4 regions of the Thioalkalivibrio sp. ALMg3 genome follow, and region 1 is predicted to be linked to each of the others. Evidence: predicted binding sites of a transcription regulator. Region 1 holds the regulator's gene; each other region holds the start of a gene.
What was found. The regulator FliA, encoded in region 1, starts transcription of late flagellar genes. The targets are predictions, from matches to a motif close to GCTAAAGTTNNNNNNNNNNCNGCCGATA.

Region 1 (7,730 bases):
CGTCAACTACCAGAACCCTGATCGGCATCCTCAGCCCTCGCTCGAGCGCGACGCGCGGCGCGGTCGACCGGACATTTGCAGTTGCCGCATCAGGATGGTCACCAGGTCGGAGACGTCGAGGATCAGGGCGATGCCCCCATCCCCGGTGATCGTCGCTCCCGCCAGGCCCTTCACGCCTTGCAGATTCTGGCCGAGCGGCTTGATGACCACCTCTTCCTGCCCCACGAGATCATCCACCACCAGTCCTACCTTGCGGTCGGCCGTATGGACCACCACTACGTGGGCATCCTTGCGCACCTCGGGCTCGTGCCCAGGCTTCAGCCAGCGCTTGAGGTAATGGACTGGCAGGGCGTGCTTGCGCACCATGATGACTTCCTGATCATCCACGTAATTCGTCTTGGTCAAATCCAGATCCAGGATCTCGGAGACCGAGGCCAGCGGGATCGCAAAACGCCGGCCGTCCAGAATCACCATCAGGGCGGGCAGGATCGCCAGGGTCAGGGGCAGCTTCACCCGCAGCGTGGTCCCTACGCCGATCTCGGAATCGATCTCGATGGTGCCGTTGAGCTGCGAGATCTTGGTCTTGACCACGTCCATGCCAACCCCGCGGCCGGAGACGTCCGAGATCTCGGTCTTGGTGGAGAATCCGGCCATGAAGATGACGTTGAAGGCCTCGCGATCGGTCATGCGTTCGGCCATCGCGGGCTCCATCAGCCCCTTCTCCACCACCTTCCGACGCAGGGCCTGCGGGTCCATGCCACCGCCGTCGTCCTTGATCAGCAGTGCGATGTGATCACCCTCCTGGGCCGCGCCGAGCACGACCGTACCCTTGCGCGACTTGCCCGCCGCCTCGCGCACATCGGGCGTCTCGATGCCATGGTCCACAGCATTCCGCACCAGATGCACCAGCGGATCGGACAGGGCCTCGACCAGATTCTTGTCGAGGTCGGTTTCCTCGCCGAAGATCTCCAGCTCGATCTCCTTGCCCAGATTCCGCGACAGATCGCGGATCACTCGAGGGAAGCGATTGAAGACCTTCTTCACCGGCTGCATGCGGGTCTTCATCACCGAGGTCTGCAGGTCGGAGGTCACCAGTGCCAGCGAACTGATCGCCTTGCCCAGTTCGTCGTCGACATGCTGCGAACGCAGCATGCTCAGCCGGTTTCGTACCAGAACCAGCTCGCCCACCAGGTTCATGATCTCGTCCAGGCGCTCGGTATCCACACGCACGGAGGTCTCGCCCTGCGGAGCCGAGCGCCCACCGGCCTCGGCCCCGCCGGCGCGGGCACTACCGCCGCCCTGCCCACCGGCAGCCGCCGGTTCCGGCGTTACCGCTTTTTCCGGCTCGGGCGCCACGGCCGCGGGCTCGGTCGGCAGTGGATCCGCAGGGGCGTCCGCAGCCGGTTCGGGCGATGCCGGACCTCCGCCCTTGGCCTGCAACTCGTCCAGCAAATTCTCGAACTCGTCGTCGCTGATCAGATCACCGCCCGAGTCTTCGCTGGCCCCGGCGTCGCCCGGCACGGCCGCGTCCACGGGTGCCGGGGCCCCGTCACCATGCAACGTATCCAGCAGGGCCTCGAACTCGTCGTCCGTGATCTCCTCCCCACCGCCCACCATGGCGTCGCCGGGGGCCGAGGCCTGTGGCTCGGGGACGGGCTCCGGTTCAGGCGCGGGCGGCGCCCCGGCGGTATCTCCGGCGACATCTTCGTTTTTTGCCATGCGCCGCAGGTCCTCGACCACCGCGGCATCGGCGGGGGTCGGGTCCACTCCGGAACGCAGATCCCCGAACATGACGTTCAGGGAGTCCAGCACGCGGAGCATGGTGTCCATCAGATGGCTATCGGCACGGCGTTCGCCGTTGCGCAGCAGATTGAAGACGTCCTCGGCGTGATGACACACCGTCACCAGCGCATCCAGGCTCAAGAACCCGGCGCCCCCCTTGATGGTGTGGAAGCTTCGAAAGACCGCATTCAACAGATCCCGGTCGTCCGGGTTCTGTTCCAGGTCGATGAGTTGCTCGTTGAGCCCCTCCAGCAGTTCCCCGGCCTCGATCAGGAAGTCCTGAAGGATCTCGTCATTGGGGTCGATGGCCATTCAGTCTCTCCGGTCCCGTGGCGCCAGTCGTATGGGGGGCACTGCTAGAAGCCCAGGCTTGATAGCAGATCGTCCACCTCGTCCTGTCCTTGAACGACATCTGCGCTGGAATCTTGAGTCTTGGGCACACTGGGGCCGTGACCCTTGCGGTCCGCCTCGCGGTCTTCTTCGCCACGATCCAGGGACGCCTCGGCCGCTTCGACCTGCTCCATGCGCCCGCTGGAGAGCCGAATCAGGGTAACGAGGTTCTCTTCGAGGTCAGTCACCAACTGGATCACCCGGCGAATCACCTGGCCGGTAATGTCCTGATAACTTTGTGCCATCAGCACCTCGGAGAGCAGCCGCCGCAACTCCTCGGCGTCCTCGCCCGCCTGCCCGAAGAAGCTGTCCAGCTCACGCGCGAAATCGCGGAATTCGTCCACCGAGAGCTGCCGGTTGCGAAACCGCGTCCATTTGGCGGTCAAGTCGGCCGCCTGCTGGCTGAACGACTCGGCGATCGGCAGGCTCGACTCGATGGCGCCCATCGTGGCGTGCGCGGCCTGCTCGGTCATGGTGACCACGTAGTTCAGGCGTTCCTTCGCATCCGGGATCTCCGCCTGCGTCAGCTCCACCAGACGCGAGTCCCCACGGAAACTCTGCAAGGCCTCGTGAAGGTCGCGCGTCAGCTTGCCCAGTTCATCGAAGAGCTCGCGGTCGTAAGGACGCGCAAGATCCTGCACCAGCGCGCGCGCCGCCGCGTCGTCGCCCGCCTCGAGCGTCTGCACCAGTTGTCGGGCCAGCTCGAGCTGGCCGTCGCGTGGGGGGTGTTCCTGTTCAGTCATGAGGAGCCTCTTGCTGGTACGGCGCCGAAGGAGCCGGGTCACGCCCACCCGCGCAAGCGAGACGGACGTCGTCCGTATTCACCACCGGGCGATCCTTAGCCCTGTGCTTCAATACGTTCGAAGATCTTGTCGATCTTTTCCTTCAGCGTTTCGGCGGTAAACGGCTTGACCACATAACCGTTCACACCCGCCTCCGCGGCCTCCACGATCTGGTCGCGCTTGGCCTCGGCCGTCACCATCAGCACCGGCATCGACTTCAGGTTGGCATCCGCCCGGACGGCCTTCAGCAGGTCGATGCCCGGCATGTTGGGCATGTTCCAGTCGGTAATCAGGAAGTCGAAATCACCATTTTGCAGCATCGGCAGCGCGGTGCTGCCGTCGTCGGCTTCCTGCGTATTATTGAAGCCAAGATCGCGCAAGAGGTTCTTGATAATGCGCCGCATCGTGGAAAAATCGTCCACGATGAGAATTTTCATTCCCTTGTCCACACGTCACTCCGGGATTCGTAAGGTGAGTTTTAGAATAACTGCAAAGCCGCGCCGTCTTCGAGCCACGACCCCATGCGCGCGCGCAGCCGAATGACCGCCTGGCTGCGAATCTGGCTCACGCGCGACTCGGTCACGCCCAGAACAGCCCCGATCTCGCGCAGATTCAGTTCTTCGGTGTAATACAGCGAAAGCACCAGGCGTTCGCGTTCAGGCAGATCCCCAAGGGCCTCGGCCAACTCCTCGCGAAACTCGCCAGCCTCAAGGCTACGCGACGGCGAGACTTCCTGCCCCTCGATCACGCGATCGGCCCCGTCATCCCCGCCACCCAGATCGTCCAGTGCAAACAGATGGGCCCCGGCGTGGTCCTTGAGCATGTCGTAATAGTCATCGATAGGCACGTCCAGCTCGGCCGCCACCTCGCTCCCACGCGCCGCACGCCCCTCGCGGGCCTCGACACTCTGGATCGCGGCGGCAATACGCCGGCTGTTGCGATGCACCGAACGTGGCGTCCAGTCACTGCGACGCAACTCGTCGATCATCGCGCCGCGGATGCGGATTCCGGCGTAGGTGGCAAAGGTCGCCCCCTGCCCGCCCTCGAACTGCCGCGCCGCCTCCAGCAGACCGATCATGCCGGCCTGGATCAGGTCATCGACCTGGACCGAGGCCGGTAGACGGGCCATCAGGTGGTGCGCAATGCGATGCACCAGTTCAACGTGATCGGCAATCAGCTTCTCGTGTCCACCGGTCGCGGTGGACGTCGCCTGGTAGCCGGAAAGGCGATTACGCGTCGTCATCATGCGCTCTGCAGCATTCGTTCCACGAAGAACCCGACGCCCCCGTGGTCACCCCCACCGACTGGCCAGCGATCCACCGTGTGTGCCAGGTCGGCAAACGCCTTGCCAGCCGGACTGCCGGGATACTGCTGAACCACCGGCGCCCTTTTCTGCACGGCCTTGCGCAGATGTTCGTCCATGGGGATATAGCCGGCCAGGTCCAGGACCACCTCCGGCAGGTACTTGCCGCAGACGGTATTGAGTTTCTGCATCAGCCGCTCCGCCCCCTCGCGTCCGCTGACCATGTTCGTGACCATGCGGAAACGCCGCAGGCCGTGGTCACGGTGCAGCACCTTGATCAAGGCATAGGCATCGGTAATCGAAGCCGGCTCGTCGCAGACCACCACCAGGGTCTCCTGTACCGCCCGGCAGAACGAAGTCACCGACTCCTGCAGGCCTGCGGCGGTGTCCACGATCAGGACATCCAGCGGCCTGCGGTAGGCGCTGAAGGCATGGATCAGCCCTGCGTGCTCCGCCGGCGTGAGGTTCGCCATCGCCGCGATACCGGAGGCCGACGGGACCACCTTCACCCCGTCCGGCCCCTGGACCAGGACATCGTCCAGGCTGTCCACCGCGCCGGTCACCAGATCATGCAGGGTGCGCTCCGGGCGCATCCCGAGCAACAGGTCCACGTTGGCCAGGCCCAGATCCGCATCGAACAGCATCACCTCGCGGCCCAACCGGGCCAGGCCGACCGCCAGATTGACCGACACGTTGGTCTTCCCGACCCCGCCCTTGCCCGACGCGACCGCAATGACCTTCAACGGCTTGTTAGTGCGTGGCATAACGCCCCTTTCCAACCGGCTGAATCAGTTCCAGTGTTGCCGGCTCGGTCCCCTGCGCCGGGCGCAGCGGCGCGCGCGAGCGTCGCGGCGGTTCCATTTCGGCCAGCCGTTCGGCAGCCCAGGTCTCACGGGCATTGCCACCCGCCCGCGCGCCCTCCGCGTCGTCGTCCAGCGCCAGGCGGGTCAGATACCCCGTATCAACCCGGTGAAAATCCTCGGCGATGCGCTGGCCATCGCTCACGAACCCAAGTCCCAGGTGCTGATCCAGCAGGACCGACAGGACCTCGCCCAGCTGTTCTGCCTCGTCCAGCTTGGTCAGCACCAGCGCCGAGGGATCCGCCTTGCGAAACGCGTCCAGCACCCGCCGCAACGTACTGCCCTGGGTCGTGGCCGACACGACCAACCAGCTCTCGGCGCGGATATCCGGCGGCAGATGCGCGAACAGCGACTCCTCCTCCACCGTGCGCGGCGCCTGCCCAGCAGTATCCACCAGGATCAGGTGGCCATCGTCCACGCGCCGCGCCAGATCGCGCAGTTCGCGCGCATTCTGCAACACGCGCACCGAGATCCCCGCCATCTGGGCGAAGGCTTGCAACTGCCGTGTTGCACCGATGCGCTGGCTATCGAGGGTCACCAGCGTAACCGAATCCGGTCCCATCCGACGGATCTGGCGCAACGCGATCCGTGCCAGCGTGGTGGTCTTGCCGACACCGGTCGGACCCACCATCGCCAGCAGCCCACCCTCGTCCAGGATCGCCGGGCGATGCGTGGCAATCGCGCCCGAAAGCCGCGCGCGGAGACGCTCCCAAGCCTGCTCGGGGGAGCTGTCATCGAGGATGCTGCCCGCCAGGCTGCGCGCCAGCGATTCACTAAAGCCGCGGTCGATCAGGCGGACCTTGCATTCTGCCGCCAGCGGATGACGGGCCGCCCAGCGAGCCTCGTCACTCTCCGCATACTGACGCGTCATCAGGCTGCGCAGGTCACGCAACTCCTGGCGCATCGCGGTGAGCTCGGGATCGGCCGGCCAGGAAGGGGCCGCCGAATTCGGGGCGCGGTCGGCAGTACGCGCCTCGCGGGCCGGCTTTGCAGCCTCCGGCTCGCGCACCGGCTCCGAGGACTCGCCATCCTCCAGGGCGGCGACCACCTCCAACCAGCCATCCACCCGGCGACTGGAGAGGATCACGGCATCCTCTCCCTGTTGTTCGCGCACCTGACGCATGGCGTCGCGCATGTCCCGGGCCCGATATCGTCTGACATTCATGCTTTGATCTCCTGCGCCGCTCGCGCGGCGGAACCCCTATGTCTCATGCGGACTGCTTCGCCGTTTCTTCCTGACCGACCGTGGCCACTACCCGAATCCGCCGGTTGTCGGGGATCTCGGTAAACGCCAGGACGGTCAGGCTGCGAACCGCGCCGCGCAACCAGCCGGCAATCCAGGAACGGATCTCCGGTGCCACCACCAGGATCGCCGCTTGACCGGCTGTCTCCTGGCGGCGCGCCGCGTCCGCAACCGAACGCTGCAACCGTTCCGCCAGCCCGGGCTCCAGTCCAACCGTGCCACCCGAGCTGCCCTGCAGGGACTTATGCAAGAGCTGTTCCAGCGATGGGTCCAGGGCAATCAGTGGCAGCTCATCCTCCGGTCCCACAAGGTCCTGGACGATGGAGCGCGCCAGCGCGACGCGCACCGCTGCGGTCAAAGTGCCGGGATCCTGACTCTTCACCCCGTCGTCTGCCAGGGTTTCGGCGATCGTGCGCAGGTCGCGGATCGAGACCTGCTCGGCCAGCAGGTTCTGCAACACCTTCAGCACGATCGAAAGCGACAGCGTCTTGGGCACGAGGTTCTCCACCAGCTTCGGCGAATGCCGCGCCAGCTGATCCAGCAGGTGCTGTGCCTCCTCGTGCCCGATCAAGCGGTGGGCGTTCTCTCGGAACACCTGCGACAAATGCGTCGCAATCACCGTGGAACAGTCGACTACGGTATAGCCGGCGCCCTGGGCCTGGTCGCGATCCGACGGGTCGATCCACAGGGCATCCAGGTTGAAGGTCGGGTCCTTGGTCGGGGTACCCGGGACGGTGCCGAAGACCTCGCCCGGATTGATCGCCAGTTCGCGATCGGGAAACACCTCGGCCTCCGCCACAGTGACGCCCAGCAGGCTGATCCGGTAGGCGTTCGGGCTCAATTCCAGGTTGTCGCGGATATGCACCGGCTGCAGCAGGAAGCCGAGCTCCTGCGACAGCTTGCGGCGCACGCCCTTGATCCGGCCCATCAGCTGGCCGTCCTGGGTGCGGTCCACCAAGGGGATCAAGCGGTAGCCGACCTCGAGGGAGACCAAGTCCACCGGCGGGACATCTTCCCAGGTCAGGTCGCGATCCTCCGAACGAGCCCCGCCTTCGTCCTCCTGCGGGATGCGCTCCACTTCCACCTCGGCCTCGCGGCTCCGGCGCTTGAGCAGGTAGGCCCAGCCAAAGATCAGCGCCGCCAGCCCCAGGAACACGGCGTTCGGCATGCCCGGCACGACGCCCAGCGCGCCGATCACGCCACCGGCGACGTACAGGACCCGCGGGTTGGAGAACATCTGCCCGTACACCTGCTGGCCCATGTCCTGGCTGCTGGTCACGCGGGTCACGATGATCGCGGTGGCGGAGGACAGCACCAGCGACGGGATCTGGGCAACGATGCCGTCGCCGATGGTCAGCAACACGTAGTTG
Region 2 (7,730 bases), on a different contig from region 1:
TCTCAGTCAAGTGCGTCACGCTATTGGGTGCGCGCATGGCATGGGGTCGACCTTGCCTGTTGCCTCTCCTTCCGATCATGGCGGAGCTAGTGGTACCCCCTCAGCCGGAAGAAGAGATCCCCATCTTCTTGCAGCCGGCCTTCACCGGCCCCAGCAATACGGGCTCCTGGCATCAGCCGCGGCGCTCGCCCTGCTGGGAAAGGCCGGATTTTCCGCCGCAAAGAGCCTCAGAACCGTTCTGTTTGGCACCGTACCGACGCCAGCCTGACCTCGGCCTATGGTGGCGAACAGTCTGTGTTGATGACGAACGCGCCATGCAAAGGCACGAATCCCTGGCGTGACGTTATCCATTGCCATTCGTGCGCTGGAAGGCGGCCACTCAGGGTAGCGGGAGGGAGCCGGTGCGACTGAAGCTTGAATCGGCGCTTGAAGAATCGCTCAGCAATTACCTGACCGCTGCCGTCATCATTGCCGCCATACTGACCGCGCCGCTGACGATCACTTACTGGTTAGACGTGGAACACCCCCTGATCACGGTCGCCGATTGGCTGATCTGGGCAGTGTTCGTGGTCGAGTATGCTTTTTACATGGCCATCTCGCATGACCGCTGGAAGACGACCAAAGAAAACTGGCTGTCGGTGTTGATTATCATCTTCTCCTTTCCACTGCTTCACGAGATACTCAAATCCACTCGCCTGATCCGACTTCTCCGCCCCCTGCCGCTGCTGCGACACACGGCCCTGCTCCGACAGATTGAACTGTTCCGTCTGGCCAGCGTCCGCAATGCCGGCAGCAGTGCCGCGATAACAGAGGCCAAGGAAAAGTTGGGTAAGGAACACTGGGCTGTCCGCTTCATCGTACGCGTCGAGTACTATCGTTCACGCCTTGTTACGGGGCTGCTGAAACTCCTGCCATTCATAAAGTCCAGCACCATTCGCAAGCGACGTCAGGAGGAGCGCTCAAAGCGCGAAGACATGAACGAATAAACGGAAACCGCTCGATGGGTTGTGCTGTTATCTCCCTCATCCTTCTTGCTCCAGGACCAGGAATAAGAGGACACCCATGTTGTTCCGATGGTCCGAACGTTCGACTCAACGGGCCGCTATCACTGCTCCGACAGGGTTACGCCACGATTAAAGCGGACGCATCGCACTGAGGGTCGTCTACGAAGGCCGTCTACCGATCCCAGCGGCCGCACATGGACATGCCACGGGCACGGCGACAGGTATCCGCGGTACGGTCTACCCTCCTAAGACACCGCCCGGATGAATAACCCGCCCATGCCGTTTCCCACGCAGAAGACCAAGATCGTTGCCACCATTGGGCCCGCGTCCGATTCACCAGAGACGCTGCGGCGCATGATGCTGGCCGGGCTCGATGTAGCTCGGCTGAATTTCTCGCACGGCGATGCCGCCTACCATGCCGAGTTGATCGGTCGCATCCGCGACGCCGCGCAGGCGAACAGCACCCGCGTCGCGATCCTCGGTGACCTTCCCGGTCCGAAGATGCGTATCGGCGAACTGGCGGAAGAGCCGATCGAACTGCACCCCGACCAGACCATCACCCTGACTACCGAGGACTGCATTGGCGATGCCTCGCGGGTCAGCGTGTCGTTCGCGAGCCTGCCGGAGGCGGTGCAGCCGGGCGATGCCCTGTTCCTGAACGATGGCTTCATCGAGCTGGAGGTGGTGACGGTCGAGCGCAGCGAAGTGATCTGCCGCGTACATACCGGCGGAGAACTGCGCTCGCGCAAGGGCCTGAATCTGCCGGGCATCGATCTCGGCATCCGCGCCTTCACCACGGAAGACCACCAATGGCTGCGGTTTGCAGCGGAACACGGCGTGGATGCGGTCAGCCAGAGCTTCGTAGTCGACGGCGACGACATCCTTGCGGTGCGCAAGGCGGCAGAAGCACTGGACTACGCCCCCTTCATCATCGCCAAGATCGAGCGCGCCGCCGCGCTGGAGCAGCTCGACAGCATCCTCGAAGCCGCCGACGGCATCATGGTGGCACGCGGGGATCTCGGAGTGGAGATCCCGATCGCGCGCATTGCCCTCGCCCAGCGGCGCATCACCCGACGCGCCAACCGGCACAACCGCCCGGTGATCACCGCCACCCAGATGCTGGAGTCCATGGTCGCCTCGCGCCGCCCTACCCGCGCCGAGGCCACCGACGTCGCCAACGCCATCCTCGGCGGCACCGACTGCGTGATGCTTTCCGCCGAGTCGGCGATGGGGCTGTACCCGGTGGAGGCCGTGGCGATGCTGGCGGCCATTGCCCGCTCCATCGAACCGGAACGCGACGGCGGCATCGGCGCCGACGGCCCGGACGACCCTGACGAGGCAGGTCTTGACCGAGCCGTCGACCTCATCGCGCGCAGCGTACTGCACACCGCGCAGCGGCGCCTGCCACGGGTCACCCTGGCGCCTACGGCCAGTGGCGCCACCGCCCGGCGCATCGCGCGACTGCGCCTGCCCTGCTGGATCGCCGCCTTCACCCCGAACCCGGCCACCGCCCAGGGCCTGCAGTTTTCCTACGGTGTCCACCCCGTGGATGTCGCCGAGGACCGCGCCGACTGGAACGACTTCGCGCGCCAGTGGCTCACCGAGCACGGCATCGACGACGGCCTCGCCCTCCTCGTCCAGGGCCCCTCGGGGCCCCATCCGACCGGCAACCACCGCCTGGAACTGCTCGAACTCGACCGTCCCCGCCAGGAATACACCAACGCACCGGAGCACCCCTGACCCACACCCCCGTGCGGCCGAAGACGGAAGAACACGACACCCGCCTCCTGTCCGAGCTGCAAGGACAGGGGGATTCGGATAGCCCGTCAGTCCAGGGGCAGGATGCGCCGGCGGGGCGGTGGGGCATCCTGCAGCCTCTGCTGGTTCGCGTACTCGCGTTGCTTCTGCTCGAGGTAGGTCTCGCGGTCCAGCTCGCGTAGCTGGCGCGGGTATTCGTCGGTCAGGTCGAACCAGCGTTCCAGGCGGGCCAAAAGGAGCTCCTGAGCCGGCCGGTCGCGGACGTCGAGCCAGGCCTGCAGTGCAAGATAGAAGCGCATGACGGTGCGCTCGATCATGCCTTCCAGGCCGCCGATGTATTGTGGCTCGCCGTTTTCGTAACCGACCACGGTGAAACCCACCCGCTCGCGTCCCCCGGTGGCGAGGTAGACGAGCGCGGCCAGCCGGGCAATCACCCCGAAGCGCAACGAATACTCGAGGTTGACGAGGGTCCCCGTGTCGTGCGGCACGACGTGGACGACGATGGAGTAATCCCGGGTTCCGTAGGGCCCACGATCGCCCTCCAGCTCGATCAGCAGCCAGTCCTCACCCATCTGGGCCGACCGCCTGACGAGCTCCACACGCTCTGCATACTCCGCCTGCTCGTAACGCGCACGGCCCACGTACAGGTGCAGCAAGGCGTCCGCCCCCTCGCGGTAGACGCAGCTCTTGATGTTGATGTGCAGGACGGTGATTTCGCACCACGCCGAAAGCGCTTCCAGCTCACTGGCCACCAACGCAAACGAATACGGCAGCCGGGCGTGCACCGCCCCCTCGACGACGCCGCCCTGCACAGTGGAGGTAACGGCAATCGGCTCGCCCAGCGGTGATTCGGCAATGGCGGCCAGCCAGTCTTCGGCGCCATCCGCATGCGCCAGTAGAGGGCTTCCGACAAGCAGAGCCAACCCGACAAGCGCGACGATGTGCAGTCGGCACCAGGATTGGTGGGCAAACGGAACGGCCGGCAGTCGAAGCATGGCAGCGCCCCTCCGTAGAATCACCCGGCCGGCGCCCATTGACGGTCATGACGGGGTCGGCCCCGGGTCAGGGCCCGAAACGGTGACCATTGAGGCGAAGTCGCCCCCACTCACCTCCTTAGATAGCCCATATCCGCGATCAGCACTGGCGAACATGCCCATGGATCATGTGTCTCCCTTGCTGGTCCAGCCGCGGAAACCTTCCCGGACGGAAAGGCAGCGTGCATACCCGAGGTCCCGCAGGAGCTCTGCGGCACGCAGGCTGCGGCGGCCGCTGTTGCACAGGCACAGCAGGATCTGGTCCTGGGTGACGTGGTGGCGGTTGATCAGGGAGATGAAGTGCTGGAAATCCCGCTCGTCCGGCTCGTCCGCATCCAGCAGTTCCTGTTCCTCCTCGGACAGCTCGCGACCCAGCAACTGCTTCAGGCGGAACAGGGGCACAGGGACGGCACCTTCTACCGCGCCTTCCAGCTCCAGTTCGAAGGGCTGACGGATATCCAGCAACACGGCCAGGCCGATATCGACCAGTTCGCGCGCCGCGTTCACGCTGATCTCCAGCTGCGGCTTGCTCGTTTCGTTCGCCATGCGTTCTCCTTTGATGTTCGCCTCTCTCTGAGGCCGCCTTCTCGGCTCCCGGTTCCCCCGATTGCACCGCCCGATCCACAACCTCGACATTGGACATCAGAAACCCGGTCCGGGCTTCTGTCATGCATGGGGTTTCACGCTCTGTGAAGCGGCCCCACGACATTTCAGACGGCGGGTTCTATGCTCCATGGATACCTGCCGCCTGAAACGGCGCACTGATCAGCGTTAGGGGCAGCATGCCGAACGACCGTGATATCGACCTGAGCCGCCACCACGAACCCCGGGATTTCTCCGACCGCGTCGCACGGGGCTTTACCTCGCTGATGCGATTCTTCGCCGACACCTTCTTTGCCCGGCGCTACGGACACCGCGCCGTGGTCCTGGAGACGGTTGCGGGCGTCCCCGGCATGGTGGGCGCCACGCTGCAGCACCTGCGCTCGCTGCGGCGCATGGAGGATGACCACGGATGGATCCGCACGCTGATGGACGAGGCCGAGAACGAGCGCATGCACCTGCTCACCTTCATCGAGATCACCTCGCCCAACTGGCTGGAGCGCTTCCTGATCATCCTGGCGCAGGGCTTCTTCTACACGTTGTTCTTTATGATCTACATCCTCTCGTCGCGTACGGCGCACCGGATCGTAGGCTACTTCGAAGAGGAAGCGGTCGTCAGCTACACCGAGTACCTGGAGGAAGTGGAGTCCGGCGGGCTCGATAACGTCGCCGCGCCGGCACGCGCGATCCAGTACTGGAACCTTCCGGAAGATGCCCGCCTGTCCGACGTCATCCGCGCGGTACGCGCCGACGAGGCAGGCCACCGGGACGTTAACCACGGCTTCGCCGACCTGCTCGGCAAGAAAGACTGACCCGGGCGCTCTCCCACGACCTGACGGGGCCGGTTTTCGGGCACTATCGTGTGGCCGTATGCGAACGACAGGGAGACGGCCGTGAACGACGAGACAACCGGCGGGACCGAGGGCGCACTCCCCCTGCAGCGGCTGGCGGGATGGGGGCTGCGCGGTATCGCGGTCCTGACGGGCCTGGGCGGGCTACTGACATCGGTGACGCTCTGGGCGCTGGCACAGGAAACGCCGCAGGTGCCCTGGCCGGTCGCATCCCTGGTGTTGCTGCAGGCCCTCTTTGCCGTTGCAGTGCTGGCCTGGGTCGTGCTCCTGTGGCGAAGGGCCCGCGCACTGGGCGCGCTGGAGACGCGGGACTATCCCGCCATCACCTGCGTTGTCGTCTGCACACGGCTGGTCGGCGAGCTGCTGGCGATTGCCTTCGTGCTGCTCGCGCTGGCGTTGTCGGTCATCTCCCTGACAGCGGTGGAGCCCTTTGCGGGCACCGCGGTGGCCGCGTTCGGCCTTGAAGCCGAGCTGGTGGAACCGGCGAGCTGGGGACTGGCCATCCTGACGGCGATCCTCTGGCCCCTCGCCGGATTGTTCGCGGGCGGGATGGTCCTGTTCGCGGCCTACCTGTTCGCCGATGCCATGACAGCCATGCTGGAGTATGTGCGCGACGTGCGGCGCATCCGCGAAACCCTGTCGTCCGGACCGTCCGCGAGATGAAGTAGAACGCGAGACCTTCGCGACCTTCGGGTTCAAACCTTGCCTTTTGCTTCGTCAGTCGGCCCCGCAGAAAACGCCGCGGAACCCCCAGCAAATACACCGCCAACCGTGCAGGCCCGACACCCATTCGAACCGGCTGGCGGCGGACTCTAGCGGACGTCGCCACGGGTGACCCACCTCAAGGTTTGGCCGGCCAGGCCGTTTACTGTGGTCAAGGCCCGAGGTTGCGGGCTGCTCCCAATACTGGCCACACAAGGACCGCCCATGAATTTCCGCTCGCTCTCTGTTCGATCCAAGCTGGTCATCACCATCGTAGTACCCGTGGCCGCGCTCCTGCTGTTGGCGGCCCTGGCCGCACGCGGCACAGCCAACATCGAAGAGGGCGTGCAGAACATCTATCACGACCGCGTCGTGCCCCTGCAGCAGCTGAAGACCATCGCCGACAACTATGCGGTGCTGGTCATCGACGCGGTCAACAAGGCGGACGCCGGACGGATGACGGCGGAAGAGGCACTCGCCGACGTCCGTGAGGCACGAGAGGAGATCGCCGAGATCTGGGACGCCTACCTGGCCACGACCCTGACGCCCCGTGAGCAGGAACTGGCTGATGGTGCCCGCGGGTTGTTCCGCGCAGCCAACGCCCACCTGGACCGCCTGGAGGGGGCCCTGGGCGGGATGTCCGGCGATGTCCAGGGCGAGCTCGACGCCTTCAACGGTCCCCTGTACGACACCATCGATCCGATCAGCGACCAGATCACCCAGCTGGTCGACCTGCAGATCGATGTTGCCGGGACCGAGGCCGAGCGGGTATCGGCGTTCTACACCCAGGTTCTGGTGCGCAGCGGCGCGCTGATGCTGGTGGTCTTGATCATCGTCGTGGTCACCGGGGTGTGGACGTATCGCTCGGTAGCACTCCCGATCTCGCGGATGCGCGCGACACTCACGGAGATCGCCGAGCACCATGACCTCTCGCGCCGGGTCGACGTTCGCTCCGACGACGAGATCGGCGCCACTGCAGGCGCCCTGAACAGCATGCTCGACCAATTCCAGGACTCGATCCGCGAGTTGCGCACCCTGACGGATCAGATGGCCTCTGCCGCGGAACAGCTGTCCGCCGTCAGTACCCAGACCAACGGGAACATCGACCAGCAGCGCTCGCAGACCGAACAGGTCTCGACGGCGATGAACGAGATGGCCGCGACGGTGCAGGAGGTCGCGCGCAACGCCTCCGATGCCGCGTCCTCCAGCCAGGAAGCCGATCAGGAGTCCCGCGCGGGTGGCGAAGTGGTGCGCACGGTGGTCAGCGACATCGGACGCCTGTCGGGCGAGGTCGCGACCATCGAGGAATCCGTGCGCAACCTGGACGAGAAGGGGCAGCAGATTGGCTCGGTGCTCGACGTCATTCGCGGCATTGCCGAGCAGACCAACCTCCTGGCCCTGAATGCGGCCATCGAGGCCGCCCGCGCCGGCGAACAGGGACGCGGCTTCGCCGTGGTCGCCGACGAGGTGCGTACCCTCGCCTCGCGCACGCAGGACTCCACGGCGGATATCCAGGCGATGATCGAGTCGCTCCAGGCGGGTACCCGCAACGCCGTCACCGCGATGGGCCGCGGCCGCGAAATGGCCGAGGCCACCAGCAACGACGCCGAACGCGCCGGCCAGGCGCTGGAATCCATCGTCCAGGCAGTCGGTCGGATCAGCGACATGACCACGCAGATCGCCAGCGCGGCCGAAGAACAGAACGCGGTGGCCGAGGAGATCAACCGGAACATCTACGCCATCAATGACATCACCGGCGATACCGCCAACGGGGCCCGCCA
Region 3 (7,730 bases), on a different contig from region 1:
GGTCGATCAGGCGCGCATTGCCCTGATTCAGAGTGTCGCAGCGTTCGATGGACTGGCGCAGGGCTTGCCACAGGTCGTTCAGTACTACGCCATCGTCCATCTTCGAGAACAGGCGCGCGACGCCCTCGGGGCTGAAGGCCTCGCCGGCGGCCTCGACCAGGCCTTGCTGGTTGCGGGTCTCGGTTTCCAGCTCATGCAGCAGGGTCTGCTTGCCGGTCACCACGTCCTGCAGCGTATCGGGTTGGCGCGCTTCGACTGCGCGCGTCTCCTGTAGCAGGCTCTCTTCCAGCTGATGAGCCAGCCGGATTGAGGTCTCGAGCGAGCGTTGCAGTTTGTGGTGCGCGTCGGCATTCATGGGCGATAGACCGGGTTAGCGCAGCAGGCTTTCGAGGTCGATCATGCGATCGGCCAGCTGCTGGTTGTCCACCGGATAATTGCCGCTGGAGATCGCCTCGCGCAGTTCGGCAACGCGGGCGGCGTCGAAGGGTGCGGTGTCACCCGCGCCGGCCGCGGCATTCATCGCCTGGGCGGCCCCGGTGAGCGTGACCGAATCATTGTTTGGCGCCGATGCGTTACCGGAGGCCGGGGCACGGCTCGCCGTGTTGCCGGACTCGTCGCGACCCTTTACCCCGGGATTCTGGCTGTCGGGGCGCAGGCTGTTCGTGTTGAGGCCCTTGATATCCATGATGCCTTCCTGTCGTTGTAACTGTGCTGCAATTGTTTACGGCCAGCGGTGCTGAAACTGTAGGCCTCGGGGGCGGAAAAGTGTAACGGGCTTCACAGTCCGCTTCGAAAATCATCGGCGTGCCTGGTGTGGCGAGGCCTCAAAGCGCTACCCGGATGTGGCCGGAGGCCTGGATTTCGCCTTCGACGACGCGCCCGGAGGATGCGTTCTTGACGCGGATTCGCTCGCCGAGCGTCCCGTTCTCCAGCGCTTCGCCCTGCATGCGGATGGCGATGGAGCCGTTCTCTGCCAGGATGGTAACCCGCTGGCCGCGACTGATGATCTCGCGCGGGCTCACGTGCTGGGTGCCGATGATCTGACCCGGGCGGATGCTGCGGCGGGTCTGTTGGCCGATCAGGGCATTCTTTTCCTCATGATAACTGCCGGCATGGCGCGAGGTCTCGATTCGCTGGAAACGCAGGTCGCCCGCCGAGAGGGTGTGCTGGCGCGGCAGGGTGCGGTTCGCAACCAGCACTTCGGCGTACCGTTCGACGGTTGCCGGCACGTATAACTGCCAGGTCACCGGGCCGGCACACTGGATATGGACAGCGGTGTTGCCGTCACGCCGCCCGCCGGGTGGGAAACGCGCTTCCAGGCCGTCCGTGCAGGGGACGAGGCGCAGACGCTTGTCGAGCTGGCCAATCTCGATGGAAACATCCTCCTCGCTATCGGTAACGCCCAGTTCCTGAATCAGGAACTGCTCGGCGGCGTGGCGGATGTCGTCAACCGGGTGCACTTCGGCCCGGACGCTGGTAGACAGCAGCACCAGGGTGAACAAGAGGGCGACTCCGGCAAGGAGACGCGGAAGGGTTCGCACGTTTGCGCTCGAGTCGATTGCGCTCGCTGGCGAGGCACCGGACCGGCCGCCTTTTTCCGGAACGAAGAGGGCCCCAACGCGAACGAGCGAACGGATCAGCGTCTCCCTGGAAGCGGAAGAAAATTCTGAAATGGGTCGGCGCTGGTTCATGTTGCGGTCCTGTTTGGTCCTGTCCTGCGCAGCCAGGTCGGTGCGGGCGTCGGACTGTGCGCGAATGGCTCGGGTTTGACGGATCTTGCGTCGTTGTCGAGCGAATCGCGTGCGGTTTCAGTACGCAAAAACATGCAGATGTCGTGCCAATGACTGATCATCCGGCGCCACGCGTGCATTCAAGGCCCGTCGCGGGCGGCCGTTATCACCATGAGGCGGCGCCAGCAGGCGCATGCGCGCGAATGCAAATGACAGGCCGGGGTTGCGCGGTGCACACTTGGCCTTTGAGGCCTGTCCGGTGCCTAGAGCAATCGGGGCAAGGAGAGCGGCACGATGAGTCAATTCATTGACGATGTGAATCAGCGAACCCAGTTGGTGGGGCAGAACCGCATGGAGCTGCTGCTGTTCCATCTGGGCGGGTCGCAGACCTTCGGGATCAATGTCTTCAAGGTCCGCGAGGTGATTCCGTCGCCACCGCTGCGTCAGATTCCCGGCTCCATGAGCGTGGTGCGCGGGGTGGCGTCGCTGCGTGGCGGTACCGTGCCGATCATTGACCTGGCGCGAGCGATGGGCCTGCGTGGCGCCGTCGGGGCGGTCGACAACGGGGAGCAGAAAGTGGTGGTCACCGAGTTCAATCGTTCGGTGCAGGGCTTCTGGGTGTCGGCGGTGGACCGCATCGTCAACGTGAACTGGCAAGACGTGAAGTCGCCCCCGCGCGGAACCGGACGCGAATCCTTCCTGGTGGCCGTCACGGAGATCGACAACAAGCTGGTCGAGATCATCGACGTCGAACGGGTGCTCTCCATCGTCAATCCGCTGCCCAGCGAGGTCTCGCCATCCATCCGCGAGAACGCCAGAGAGGCCAGCGGGCGCAAGGTCGTGATCGTCGATGACTCGGTGGTGGCGCGCAAGCAGATCGAGGGCGCGATCAAGGGCCTCGGTTTCGAATACGACGTCTTCAAGGATGGCCAGGAGGCACTGGATTTCCTTGAACAGAAGGCCGCGGAAGGGCCGGTGGGTGACCAGATCGAGATGGTGATCTCGGATATCGAGATGCCACGCATGGACGGCTACACCCTGACCGCGCGCATCCGGGACAACACCGCGCTGAAGGACCTGAAGGTGCTGCTGCACTCCTCGCTGAGCGGTGAGTTCAATACCGACATGGTCAAGCGCGCGGGCGCGGATGCCTTTCTCTCCAAGTTCAATCCCGATGAGCTGGCCAATGCCGTACTGGATCAGACCGGGCGCGAGAGTCAGCAGGCCGAATGAGCGGTCGGGCGGAACCGCGTTGCCGCCCGCCAAGCCCGGAGCGGCGATGGGTGGCCGGAAGTCGGTGTGTATGGTGCCATGCGCGCGACGCCGTATACTCGATCCGATCTTCGGGCTTACCCCGGTTTTCCGGCCAAGCGGCCCCGGTCAAGGATTCGTCATCAGGATGCCTAATCACGATGGACAGCGCTCAGGGATGACTCGGTGATCGATTCCCGCGACTACGAGGAGTTCTCCCGCTTCCTGCAGGACTGCTGCGGCTTGGTGTTGGGTGACAGCCGCCAGTACCTGGTTTCCAGTCGTCTGTCGCGGCTGCTCGACGAGTTCGACTTCAAGAGCGTCCCGGAACTGCTGCATGCGATGCGGCAGGCCCCGAATCCGCGCCTGCGCACCCGCGTGATCGATGCGATGACGACCAACGAGACGTCCTGGTTCCGCGATGGCTTTCCGTTCGAGATCCTGCGCCACGTGCTGTTGCCGGAACTGGCGGCGAAGGGAGGCAGCATCAAGGTCTGGTCCGCGGGATGCTCCAGTGGGCAGGAGGCCTATACGATCTCGATGGTGGTCTCGGAATGGGAGGAGTCGCGGCCGGCTCGGAAGGTGCCGGTCTCCATTCTGGGCACGGACCTGTCAGAGAAGATCCTGGACGATGCGCGACGGGCCGTGTACGACGGCCTGAGCATCGTGCGCGGGCTCAGCGAGAGCCGGCGCGCGCGCTTCTTCGAGACCGTCGCGGATGGCCACAAGGTGATCCCGGATGTGCAGCGGCGCTGTCGCTTTCAGAAGCTCAACCTGATCGACAGCTATGCGGCGCTGGGCAAGTTCGACCTGGTGTTCTGCCGCAACGTGCTGATCTATTTCTCGGGCGACACCAAGCGACAGGTTCTTGACGCTATCGCCCGGCAGATGAATCCGGGCGGGTATCTGTTTCTTGGCGCTTCCGAGACCGCAGGGCCCTACACCCAGGCCTTCGAGACCGTACGAACCGAGTACGGCTCGGTACTTCGTCTGAAGTCCTGACGTAATCCAGCCCCGGGGCTGATCCCCGGGAACGCCCGTGCAATGCGGGCGGCGAGTCGCTCCATCCCTTCCCCTGGCTGCCCACTGTGCCTGCGCCCCTGCGGCACGTCGCTCGAGAATGGCATAACGATTGCTTCAGTTCCCCTGCGAAGGGTCGCAATCGGTGCGCCCCGTTCTCCAAGCGAGGGTCCGCCACGGGCGGACAGGACGGAAGCGATGAGTCTCTCTCTCGACAAGGCGATGGGTATTTCTCCGCAGGCGGTGAACGTGCGGGCGCAGCGCATGGAGCTGCTGGCCTCCAACATCGCCAACGCGGATACCCCGAACTACAAGGCGCGGGATATCGATTTTCGTGCGGTGCTCGAATCCGCGGCCGGCGGCGGCAATACCTTGCCCATGGCGCGCAGCCAGGCGGCGCATCTCGACCCCAACGCTGGCGCGATGAACGGGCAGGTCGAGGCGCTTTACCGCGTCCCCTCGCAGGCGTCGCTGGATGGCAACACGGTGGACCCGCAGATGGAGCGGGCCGCCTTTGCCGAGAACGCCGTTCAATATCAGAGCAGCCTGGAATTCCTCAATCGCCGGGTCTCCGGCATCCGCGAAGCCCTGCGGGGCGATCGTTAAGGAAACACTGATTAATGTACACACTCGCGTTGGTACCCCAGGTTTTCCGTGCCAAGGCGCGGTGCGCAGCCGGTAGTGGTTCTACCGGCAAGTGCCGCAACGCAGGATCGGGGAACCTGGGGTGCCAACCCCCGCAAGTCATAGAAAGTAGGGGGTCGGCCGCCCGTTGTTATCAAAAACGGGCGCGGGAACGGCGTTGCGGTTCCTTTGTGCAGAATGACTGCACGGCAGTCACCGCGCCTTGTTCGCACGCAAAAGCGACTCGAGCGCGAGCGTGTACATCAATCAGTGTTTCCTTAACGCGGACCTGATCGGGAGATCGATGTCGTGAGCAACCTCTTCAGCCTGTTCAATACCTCCGCCTCGGCGCTGTCGGCGCAGTCGGTGCGCCTGAACACCGTGGCCTCGAACCTGGCCAACGCGAACACCGCCGCGACCAACCCCGACGAGGCCTATCGCGCCAAGCAGGTGCTGTTCCAGAGCGTGATGGACCAGGCCAACCCGAACGGTTCGTCGACGGCCGTTCGGGTGGCCGGCGTGACCGAGTCGCAGGCGGCGCCGCATGCGCATTACGAACCCCATCACCCGCAGGCCAACGAGGAGGGCTACATCTTCCGTCCGGCCATCAGCGTGGTGGAGGAGATGGCCAACATGATGTCCGCCTCGCGCAACTACGAAGCCAACGTGGAGGTGATGGAGACCTCGCGTCAGCTGCTCCAGCGCACATTGCAGATCGGTCAAGGCTAGGGAGCCATCGATGACACAGATATCCCCCGAATTGCTGGATCGCCTGGGCCTCTCGCGCCCCGAGCAGAAACAGGACAAGGACATGGACCGCCTGGGCCAGTCCGACTTCCTCAAGCTGATGACGACCCAGCTGGAGAATCAGGACCCGATGGAGCCGATGGACAACGGCGACTTCCTGGGCCAGATGGCGCAGTTCTCGACCGTAACCGGCATCGAGGAGCTGTCCAAGTCGTTCCAGCAGCTGGCGCAGTCGCTGGGGCAGAACCAGACGCTGCAGGCGGCATCCCTGGTAGGCAAGGACGTGCTGGTTCCCGTCGAATTCGGCGAGCTGGGTCCGGACGGCCTGATCAAGGGTGCGGTGGACCTGGATCGCTCCACGGAGGAGCTGCAGATCGACGTCTACAGCCCGAACGGCGAGCGCATCCGCCGCATGAACCTGGGCGCCGCCGGCAGCGGCCTGCAGGAGTTCAGCTGGAACGGCATGCGCGACGACGGGACCTTCGCACCCCCGGGCGTCTACGAGTTCAAGGCCACGGCCCGCTCCGGTACCCAGTCCGAGGCCGTGGATACCTTCCTGGATGCCCGCGTGGAGAGCGTCGCGGTGGGTAACGATTCCGGGCTGGCACTGACCGTGCAAGGCCTGGGCGAGATCAGCTTTTCGGATGTACGACGGATTGGCGGCTGACGCCCAAACCGCGACAAAAGAACCCTAACGGAGGAAAGACCCCATGCCCTTCAATATTGGATTGAGCGGACTGAACGCGGCGCAGGCCGACCTGCAGACCACCGGCAACAACGTCTCCAACTCGGGGACCACCGGATTCAAGCGCTCGCGGGCGGAATTCGGTGACGTGTTTGCCCAGAGCTTCGGCGGCATCAGCCAGACGGCGATCGGCTCCGGCACGCGCCTGCAGGCGGTGACCCAGCAATTCTCGCAGGGCCGCACGGAGTTCACCGAGAACGGTCTGGACCTGGCCATCAACGGCGAGGGCTTCTTCGTCCTGGACGACCAGGGCAGTAAGGTCTACAGCCGGGCGGGGGAGTTCCAGGTCGATCGCGACGGCTTTCTAGTGAACAGCCAGGGGCAGCGTCTGCAGGGCTATGACGGAGTTGATAGCAACCGTGTTGACGATCTACGCCTTCAGACCGATACCGCGGCACCCCAGGCCACCACGAACCTCGAGGCCCTGATCAACCTGCGCTCGGATGCCGGCACGATTGAAGACGAATTCGACCTGGAAAAGCCCGAGACCTACAACTTCTCAACGTCGCTGACGATGTACGACTCCCTGGGCATCGCTCGGGACGCCAGCCTGTATTTCGTGAAGACCGCCCCGAATGAGTGGAATGCCCACGTCGCGGTACGACGGGACGACGGAAACCTAATGGAACTTGAGGACTACGGGGGAGGATCCGAAGGCCCGTTGACGCTGGAATTCGATCCCAGCGGTCAGTTGGACGTTGTTGACCCCGCGGCTGAGGGTCTAACTGTCCCGGGCGGACCGGAAGGTGATTTGGACGGGGCAGAACCACTGGTCTTCGACATCGACTTCGATGGTACCACCCAGTTCGGGGGAGATTTTTCGGTGAACGATCTGAACCAGGACGGCTTTGCCTCCGGACAGCTGACCGGCATTGATATCGACGACACCGGTGTCGTGTTTGCCCGCTTCACCAACGGCCAATCCACTGCGCTGGGCCAGTTGACGCTCGCGAACTTCTCCAATCCGCAGGGGCTGGAGCAGCTGGGTGATAACAACTGGGCCGAGACCTTCGCGGCGGGTGACGTGCGAATGGGTCGCCCCGGATCCAGCAACCTCGGGGCGGTACAGGCGGGTGCCCTTGAGGCCTCGAACGTGGATATCGCCCAGGAGCTGGTCAACCTAATCACCGCGCAGCGCAACTTCCAGGCGAATGCGCAGACCATCTCCACGGCCGATCAGGTCACCCAGACGATCATCAACATCCGTTAAGTCGCGGATGAGACGCTGAAGAGGGCTTGAGCATGGATCGATTTCTGTACATCGCGATGTCCGGTGCGAAGGAGACGATGCACGCACAGGCCATCAACAACCACAACCTGGCCAACGCCAACACCGACGGCTTTCGCCAGGCCCTGGCTACGGCGGACACCTTGCCGGTGCGCGGGCCGGGCCATGCCTCGCGTGATTACACCCAGATCGGCAACGATGCGGTGGATTTCAGCAAGGGCAAGATGCAGAGCACCGGGCGCGATATGGACATCGCCATCGAGGGCGAAGGCTTTATCGCGGTGCAGGGCCCGGACGGGGAGGAAGGTTACACCCGCGCCGGCTCGCTGCATGTGGATGCCTTTGGGCTGCTGCGCACCGCGCAGGGTCACCAGGTACTGGGGGA
Region 4 (7,730 bases), 140 kb from region 1:
CCTGGGCGCGGGGGATGTCACCACCGCCCAGATCGCCGGACGCATCTCCCACCAGCTGCGCGACGCCCGAACGGGCGAACAGCCGGCTGCCACCCCTGCGCCACAGCGGCCGCGCCGCCACGAGGGCGAAGCCAAACCGGACGACATCCGAATCCGGGGTGTGGGTGGGCTACTAACCACTCGTGCCCAGTGCTGCAATCCGCAGACCGGTGACCCGATCATCGGCTTCATCACCCGCGGCGCCGGCGTCTCCGTGCACCGCAGCGACTGCGTGAACATCCTGCACATGCCGGAAGACAAGCGCGGTCGCCTGATCCCTGTCTCCTGGGGTGAAGAGCCCGAACGCGAGGCGATCACCCTGGAGGTGGATGCCCACGACCGCCCCGGCCTGCTGGGCGAAGTCGGCAACGCCTTCTCCGAATGCGGCATCAACCTGCTGCGCGTGAATACCGAAACCAATCGCGAAGACCGCAGCGTCCGCATGGAACTGGAAGCCGAATTCAGCGACCTCGGCGAACTCAGCCACCTCTTCGACCGCCTCCAATCCCTCAGCAGCGTCCAAACCGTCCGCCGCCTACCCCCAAACCCCTGACCGCATCTCGTCAACCAGACCGTACATCGCCGCCCCTTCCCGTCATCCCGGCACAACGTGCGCTCCCCGTCATCCCGGCCGTAGCGCAGCGAAGAGCCGGGGTCTCCCACGCCGGACACGCCCCAACGCGCGGGCGCACCGCGCCACAGAGATCCCGGATAACCGCTCCGCGGTTTCCGGGATGACGGGAGGGGGGATCGAGCTTTGCTGGATGTCGAAAAAGTGCCGACCGGGTACAGAGCCCCGTCAGTCGGCCGAGTGGCCCGGCCCGGCCCGCATGGAATGCCGCCGGGTCGTCTCGTAGGCGTTGGTGCCCTTGCGCCCGGACTTCAGCTCGCGGATCTGCTGTGCGACCTCGCCCCGTCGTTGCGACAGGTCCTGTATGGAGGTCTCGTAGAAGCGCGCCAAGTCCTCCAGGGCCGCGCGCAGCGCCGCACCGGAGTCATCTCGCAGCGGCACCGGATCGGCCCCGAAGGCCCGCTCCACCAGAGCCCTGGTCTGCCGGTCCAGCTCCTGCAGCTCTTCCCAGTCCTCCTCGACCACGGCCCGCGCCATGTGGGCGCGGATCGCTTCGACCGCATCCTCCATGGTCGCCGCAACCGTGACGTCGGCGGTATCGGTACTATCGCCGTCCGTCATACCCGTCGGCCGAGGGGGCACTCGAGAGGCTGGCCCATGGGCGGCTTCAACTCGCCCGGGCAACACGTTGTTCGGACGGGATATCGTCCCAGCCAGCCTTGATCTCGCGCAGCAGCTTGGCCACCTCGTCCAGTGCCACCGGATCGTTCTTCGCATTCGCCTCCAGCAGGCGGCGGCTCATGTACTCATAGAGCGAATCCAGGTTCCCGGCCAGCTCGCCGTTGTGCTTGTGGTCCAGCACCGCCCGCAGGGACTCGACGATGTCGATCGCCTTGCCGATCTTTTCGCCCTTAAGGGCCACGTTGCCCTGCTGCATCGCGCCCTTGGCCACGGCAATCCGCTCCAGCGCGCCCTCGAACAGCATCTGGATCAGCCGATACGGATCCGCCACCTGAGCCTCGGCCAATGCGCCCGACTGCCGATACTGGTTCACTCCGCGATTCATACCCGGTCCGTACATGTGTTGGTCTCCGTTATCCGTTCGCCCAACCCGGGGCGACTATCGACGAGAATCGTTCTGGGCCAGCGGCATGTTCGCCAACTGCCCCATCAGAAAATCACCCGTGCTCTGCATCTGCGCCACGGCGCTGTCCATCCGCGAGAACTGGCCGATCAGGCGCTGTTCCATCCGCTCCAGGCGAACCTCCAGGTTCTCGCGTTGCTGGCCAATCCGCTCCAGATCGTTGCGCAGGCCGTCCGTTCGCGCATTGATCAGACCCTCCGGCCCGATAAAGCCATCCGTCACTTCCTGCATACGCCCGCCGATCTCGCGCACGATCTCCGTGACCCGGTCGAAGCCATCCGTCTCCATCGCACGATCGAAACGCTCACCGTCAAACGAGAGCGTCCCGTCGCGGTTGGACACGATCCCCAGCTCCGCCAGCGTCTGCGCATTGGCATCCGGCACCTGGGCCGGCTGCATCAGCGCATTGCCCAGGCGGCTGCGAATACCGCGCACCGTACTGTCCCCCGTCAGCACCGACCCCTCCTCGGAGTCGGGGTTGAACGAAGTCAGTTCCCGGGTCTGGCCCACCAGGCCGTTGTAGGACTCCACAAAGCCCTGCAGGGCCGCCCGCAACTGGTCCTGGTCTTCGCTAACCGAGACCGTCACCGGGGCCTCGGAAGTCGCGCGCAACTCGATGCTCAAGCCTTCGATCGTGTCATCGAGCGTATTGGTCGAACTGGTCACTTCCAGACCGTTGATCACGGCGACGGCGTCACGCGCCTGCTGGGTCGTTTCCAGATTCCCGCTCGCCAAACGACCAAGCCCGTCGTTCGCGGCTGCGGTGTCACCGTTCACGGCCACGGATATGGTGTTATCCGCCCCGGTCTCCGTAGCGTTCAGTACCAGCCGCGCGCCACTGCCATCGTTCACGATGGAGGCCGTCACACCGCCCTCGGCCGCGTTGATCGCGTTGCGCACGTCGCGAAGGGTATCGCCCTCCTCCACGTCGATGGTGATAGCATTCTCGCCGCCCACGCTGATCTCCAGCTGGCCGGCGCCCACCTCCGCATCCCCGTCGTCAAACTGACCGGCCGCCGTCGCCACGCTTTGCGCCTGCGCCAGCTCCTTCACCTGCAGGGAGAAATTGCCGTTCGCGGCGGTGCCGTCGGACGTCACACTGGCCACGCTGGAGTCCGAGACCGTCGCCGACTGCGACAGCTCGAAGCCCGCCAACCGGCTCAGGCTCCCACCCACCTGCTCCACGCTGTTGGTCAGGTTGCCGAACGCGGAGATCTGGGCCTCGATCCGCCCTTCCCGGCGATCGAAACGCTGCTCTTTCGGTACTCGCTCGGCGTTGATCAGGTCACCAACGATCTGATTCAGATCCAGTCCCGATCCAACACCCAATGAACTGATGGCCATGGTCTCTCTGCTCCTCGGCGTTCGACGTCTCGAACCCTTTGTACGTGCCCTTTGCACGTGCGATATATCACTTAACGACAGCCTAGCCCAAATCTTGAGCGGGCCGCAGAAGAATCCGTCGACGCCGGACGTCCGTCCCCAGCCCCGCCCGCAACCCCGTCATTGCGAACGAAGCGAAGCAATCGCCAGAACCTGGCCCCAATACGTCGATCCGACCCAGACCCAGACTCCGTCATCCCGGAAACTGCGCAGCAGTTATCCGGGATCTCCACCGCCGAAGGTGGCACAGACGTCGGGGGCATTCCGACGCAGGAGATCCCGGCTCTCCGCTTCGCTGCGGCTGGGATGACGGTAGAGCGGCTGTGGCCGCGTCTATGGTGAAGCGGGCGTGGCCGGAATCGCGCCCCACACCAAGTGCCAGACCATGGCGCGACACAAACACGGACCCAATCCCAATCCTCCCACCACCCCCAACCCCGTCATCCCGGAAACTGCGAAGCAGTTATCCGGGATCTCCACGGCCAAAGCTGCCCCTTCCGTGTGGCGCATCCCGGCGTGGGAGATCCCGGCTCTTCGCTTCGCTACGGCCGGGATGACGGCAAGGGGGCCGCGGCACGGGTGACAGGAAAGGGGCCAGCGGACCGTGGATCTGCGGCTGGCTGGTGGCGCTAGCACAACGAAAAAAGCCGGACCCATTACCGGATCCGGCTCAATGAAACATACCGCGTTGAGGTGCAGTCTGGAGAAGGTCCTCAGGCCTTGTCCGCCAGCCCCGTACCGCCGAGCTCCTGCTCGGTCTGGAACTGCTCCACCAGGGCCAGCACGGCCTCCGGCGGGATCTGGCGGATCACCTGTTCGCGTTCTCCATCCATCACCGTAATCACCGTGCGGCCGCTGCTGTCGTCCACGCTGAACTCCAGCGCCCGCTTGGTGGATTGCAAGTAGGAATTAATCGACTCGACCACCTGATTGACCTCGGCCATGTCCATGGCCTCGATCGCCGGTCCGGTGGAGCCGGGAGCCGTTGATTCCGAACGACTGTCCGCACGAGCCACGGCCTCCGGCCGCCCCTCGCCACGCACAAGACCCGCGCCGGGGCCGGGCGCCTTCGCCCCTTCGCCCCCGCGCGGGTTCACTGCAACCAGCGGTGATGTGATATTGCCGATTCCATCACTCATATCGCTGTCCTCATCAGTAGGGGTGGATGGCGATCTCGCCATCCACCCTCAACCAGAAGCCCGAGTGATCGAGCTTACTGCAGCAGGGCCAGCACGTTCTGCGGAACGGCGTTGGCCTGCGACAGCACCGAGGTGCCCGCCTGCTGCAGCACCTGGGCGCGGGTCAGCTCGGCCGTCTCGGCCGCGAAGTCCGCATCCATGATGCGCGAACGAGCGGCAGACAGGTTCTCCGAGGAGATCTCCAGGTTCGAGATGGTGCTCTCGAAGCGGATCTGCACCGCACCCAACTCGGACCGCAGACCACTGATCTGCTGCAGCGCCGCATCGATGGTACCAAGGGTCTCGGTCGCATCTTTGCGGGTCAACACGCTGACGCCATTCAGCGTGTTGACGTCAGCCTCACCATCGAGCCCCAGGTCGACAGCATCCGTACCTGCAACGTCAATGCCGTCAGCCGGGGAGGCGCTCAGGTCAATTGCACGGAGAAAGGTCTCATCCCCATCGTTGCCGACGCTGCCGAACACGAAATCGCCATTACTACCAGTAGGAGTCACGTCAATCGCGATATCATCGTCACTGGCTGTGAGGACCAGGTTGCCAGCGTTATCGAAAGAAGCCGTGACGTTGGTTTGTGCGCTTTCGGCATTGATAGCATCAACCACTTCCTCGTTAGTAGCATCAGGGTCAATCGTGATATTTACCTCATTGATTTCTACTGTAGCGCCGCCGGTGGTGGTAATTGCACCAATCGTCTCCACAACTTCATCAGCTCGAGCCGCAGTTACGCCGGTATCACCCGTCTCAGCATTAATCGCCGTAACGACATCATCCAAGTCTTCCGCCGAATCGAGACTGATAAAGCGGTCATTGATCTCGACATCCGCAAGGGTGAAAACGTCATTGGTCTCAAGGTTTGACAGCGCCAAGCTGTCCCCCCCGAGGCTTGCAGAACCCAACTGGGAGCCGCGGGCGTCGACACCCTCCACAGAGATGGTCTGGTTCTGGTTGGCACCAACCTGAAAGACCAAGTCGTCAAGTGCCCCATTCAGAATATTCTGGCCGTTGAACTCAGTGGAATTGGCAACCCTATTGATCTCTTCGACGAGCTGATTGACTTCATTATTCAGCGCTTCGCGGTCCGATGCCGAGTTGGTATCGTTGGCCGACTGGACCGCGAGCTCTCGGATGCGCTGCATTGCATCGCCCACCGTCCCCAGGGCGCCCTCGGCGGTTTGGGCGAAAGAGATACCGTCGTTGGCATTACGAACCGCCTGGTTCAGGCCGCGGATCTGCGAGGTAAAGCGTTCGGAAATGGCCAGACCGGCCGCGTCGTCCTTGGCGCTGTTGATACGCAGGCCCGAGGACAGACGTTCCAGGCTCTGGGCCAGCGCGCCCTGGGAGTTCCCCAGGTTGCGCTGGGCGTTCAGGGAAAGAACGTTGGTGTTAATTACTTGGGACATGATCGCTCTCCTGTAAGAGTCTTGCGTCACCGCCTCGGGCGGTTCTGGTGAACGGGTTGATCCCCGCTCTCAGAAGCCTTAACGACCCTCACCCACGAACCTTTAGCCCTGCATCGAAATTTTTTTCGGCCGGCGGCAATTCCTTGCCGCCCCCAGTTCCTCCGGCCGCGAAACCGTAACGCCCCGCACCAATGCCCAGCCATCATCCGGATCGCACTCCGCCCACCATGGCCTTCTCGGTCATCCCGGCCGCAGCCCCTGTCCGTCATCACCGGCCGTAGCGAAGCGAAGAGCCGGGATCTCCCCACGGGCGAACACCCCGCCGTCTGTGCCACATCCAGCGGCGGAGATCCCGGATAACCGCTGCGCGGTTTCCGGGATGACGAGGGCTGGGTGGTTAACCCGAGGGTTTGGTGGTCATTGCAAACGTACGTGTATCCATCCAGCCCGCATCCCCTGGCCTTTGTCCCAGCGGGCTACTCCCTCGCCGTCACCCCGGCCGCAGCGCTCCCCTCCCCGTCATCCCGGCCGGAGCGGAGCGGAGAGCCGGGATCTCCCCACGTGCGAACACCCCGACGCTTGTGCCGGCTCCAACGACGAAGATCCCGGATAACTGCTTCGCAGTTTCCGGGATGACGGTTTGTGTGGGGGCGACTGCTGCGATAGTCACAGGCGCCGGTCACCACGGCTGGCGCGGGCTAGAGCAGCCAGGTGGTGCCGATGCGGTGGTCGGGGGTGGCACCGGGGATCAGGTCCATCAGGAGCCAGCCGAAAATGAGGGTGATGAAGGCGCCGCAGAAGATGGTGGCCACGAACAGGCCGATCCGGTTGCCGCGGCGCAGGCCGATGATCTCGCGCAGCGACCAGTAGAGCAGCCAGAGGGAATACAGGATCAGCAACAAGGCGATGCCGTTGCCCCAGGGCCAGGGGAACGCCGCGACCACCTTGCCGACCCAGGCGGGCAACAGCCCGACCGTGACGGCGAGCATCGCACGGTCCGGGTGCGAGTAGCCCTGGAACAGCTCGGTCAGGTAGTGCGCGGACCAGGCCATCCCCAGCACCCCGATGCTCATCGCCAGCACGCTGTAGACGCCGAAGCCCCAGGCGCCCGGCATGGCCTCCGGCGGCAGGCCGGTCGGGATCACCTGGTAAAGCCACTGACTCGCGATCACGCTCACCAACAGCACCGGCAGCGCCAGCCCCAGAAACGTCTGCCACCACGGCGGGGCCGGCTCGATTCCACGCGCATCGCGCACGGCCCTCAGGGGGTTCACGAGCGCGCGCAGGGTCATGCGGGCCGGATTAAGTCTCACGGGAACGGTCATCACCCAAGTATGTGGCAATTACGTGACCATTCGATGACAGATTTTGCTAGCTTCAGGCATGCATCATCTGGTCCTGAACGCGGAAACGCTGCATTGGCTCGATTGACGATTCGTCTGCCTGACGACAAGTACGAACGGCTGAAGGCGTTGGCACGCGAACGCGGGACCAGCGTGAACCGCCTTGTGGACGAAATGGCCACGCTAATGATTGCGGAGCACGATGCCGAGACCCGATTCCGGGTGCGCGCCCAGCGTGGTCAGGGTCGGGAACAGGAAGGCCTGGCGCTGCTGGACAAGGCGATGGGGAACACGTCGCCTCGTTGAGCGGCAGCTCCCCTAATGCAGGGCGAGCACTAGCGCCATGACGGTAATCGCCATCACTTCCACCAGCTCCAGGGTGGCGCCGGCGGTATCGCCGGTGAAGCCGCCGAGCCAGCGGCGCAGGAAGCCGGCGATGGCGAACACCAACGCCAGTGCTGCCGCCAGGCCCAGGATCAGGCTCCAGAGGCCAGTGATCAGTGCCAGCAGCAGGATCAGCACACCGGTGGCCACCAGCACCATCTGGGCGGGGCTGCGCGGCAGGTGTGCAGCCATCTCGGCACCCAGGCCCTGCTCCCTCACATAGGGCACCAGCAGGAACAGCCCGGTGAGCGCCGCGCGCCCCAGCAC

Region 2: the regulator FliA is predicted to act here: its motif matches at 6,087-6,114, upstream of F622_RS0105020 (methyl-accepting chemotaxis protein).
Region 3: the regulator FliA is predicted to act here: its motif matches at 1,869-1,896, upstream of F622_RS0109185 (chemotaxis protein CheV).
Region 4: the regulator FliA is predicted to act here: its motif matches at 5,816-5,843, upstream of F622_RS14265 (flagellin).

What each region holds. Positions count from the first base shown of each region.
Region 1 covers NZ_KB906220.1:105,799-113,528, reverse strand. Annotated here, with positions in the region: gene F622_RS0102675 (chemotaxis response regulator protein-glutamate methylesterase) at 1-28, opposite strand, end outside; gene F622_RS0102670 (chemotaxis protein CheA) at 31-2,094, opposite strand; gene F622_RS0102665 (protein phosphatase CheZ) at 2,139-2,915, opposite strand; gene cheY (chemotaxis response regulator CheY) at 3,011-3,391, opposite strand; gene F622_RS0102655 (RNA polymerase sigma factor FliA) at 3,433-4,200, opposite strand; gene F622_RS0102650 (MinD/ParA family protein) at 4,197-5,021, opposite strand; partial or broken gene flhF (flagellar biosynthesis protein FlhF) at 5,190-6,282, opposite strand; gene flhA (flagellar biosynthesis protein FlhA) at 6,326-7,730, opposite strand, start outside.
Region 2 covers NZ_KB906221.1:238,669-246,398, forward strand. Annotated here, with positions in the region: gene F622_RS0104990 (ion transporter) at 402-986, shown strand; gene pyk (pyruvate kinase) at 1,281-2,744, shown strand; gene F622_RS0105000 (hypothetical protein) at 2,831-3,757, opposite strand; gene F622_RS0105005 (rhodanese-like domain-containing protein) at 3,923-4,342, opposite strand; gene F622_RS0105010 (alternative oxidase) at 4,579-5,208, shown strand; gene F622_RS0105015 (hypothetical protein) at 5,290-5,910, shown strand; gene F622_RS0105020 (methyl-accepting chemotaxis protein) at 6,175-7,730, shown strand, end outside.
Region 3 covers NZ_KB906226.1:60,854-68,583, reverse strand. Annotated here, with positions in the region: gene F622_RS0109200 (flagella synthesis protein FlgN) at 1-355, opposite strand, end outside; gene flgM (flagellar biosynthesis anti-sigma factor FlgM) at 371-685, opposite strand; gene flgA (flagellar basal body P-ring formation chaperone FlgA) at 825-1,502, opposite strand; gene F622_RS0109185 (chemotaxis protein CheV) at 2,025-2,963, shown strand; gene F622_RS0109180 (protein-glutamate O-methyltransferase CheR) at 3,168-3,983, shown strand; gene flgB (flagellar basal body rod protein FlgB) at 4,200-4,607, shown strand; gene flgC (flagellar basal body rod protein FlgC) at 4,935-5,354, shown strand; gene F622_RS0109165 (flagellar hook assembly protein FlgD) at 5,365-6,039, shown strand; gene flgE (flagellar hook protein FlgE) at 6,083-7,327, shown strand; gene flgF (flagellar basal-body rod protein FlgF) at 7,360-7,730, shown strand, end outside.
Region 4 covers NZ_KB906220.1:241,515-249,244, forward strand. Annotated here, with positions in the region: gene F622_RS0103265 (bifunctional (p)ppGpp synthetase/guanosine-3',5'-bis(diphosphate) 3'-pyrophosphohydrolase) at 1-592, shown strand, start outside; gene F622_RS0103270 (flagellar protein FliT) at 839-1,231, opposite strand; gene fliS (flagellar export chaperone FliS) at 1,278-1,691, opposite strand; gene fliD (flagellar filament capping protein FliD) at 1,731-3,098, opposite strand; gene F622_RS14240 (flagellar protein FlaG) at 3,851-4,318, opposite strand; gene F622_RS14265 (flagellin) at 4,351-5,736, opposite strand; gene F622_RS0103295 (YIP1 family protein) at 6,435-7,061, opposite strand; gene F622_RS0103300 (hypothetical protein) at 7,176-7,385, shown strand; gene F622_RS0103305 (adenosylcobinamide-GDP ribazoletransferase) at 7,398-7,730, opposite strand, start outside.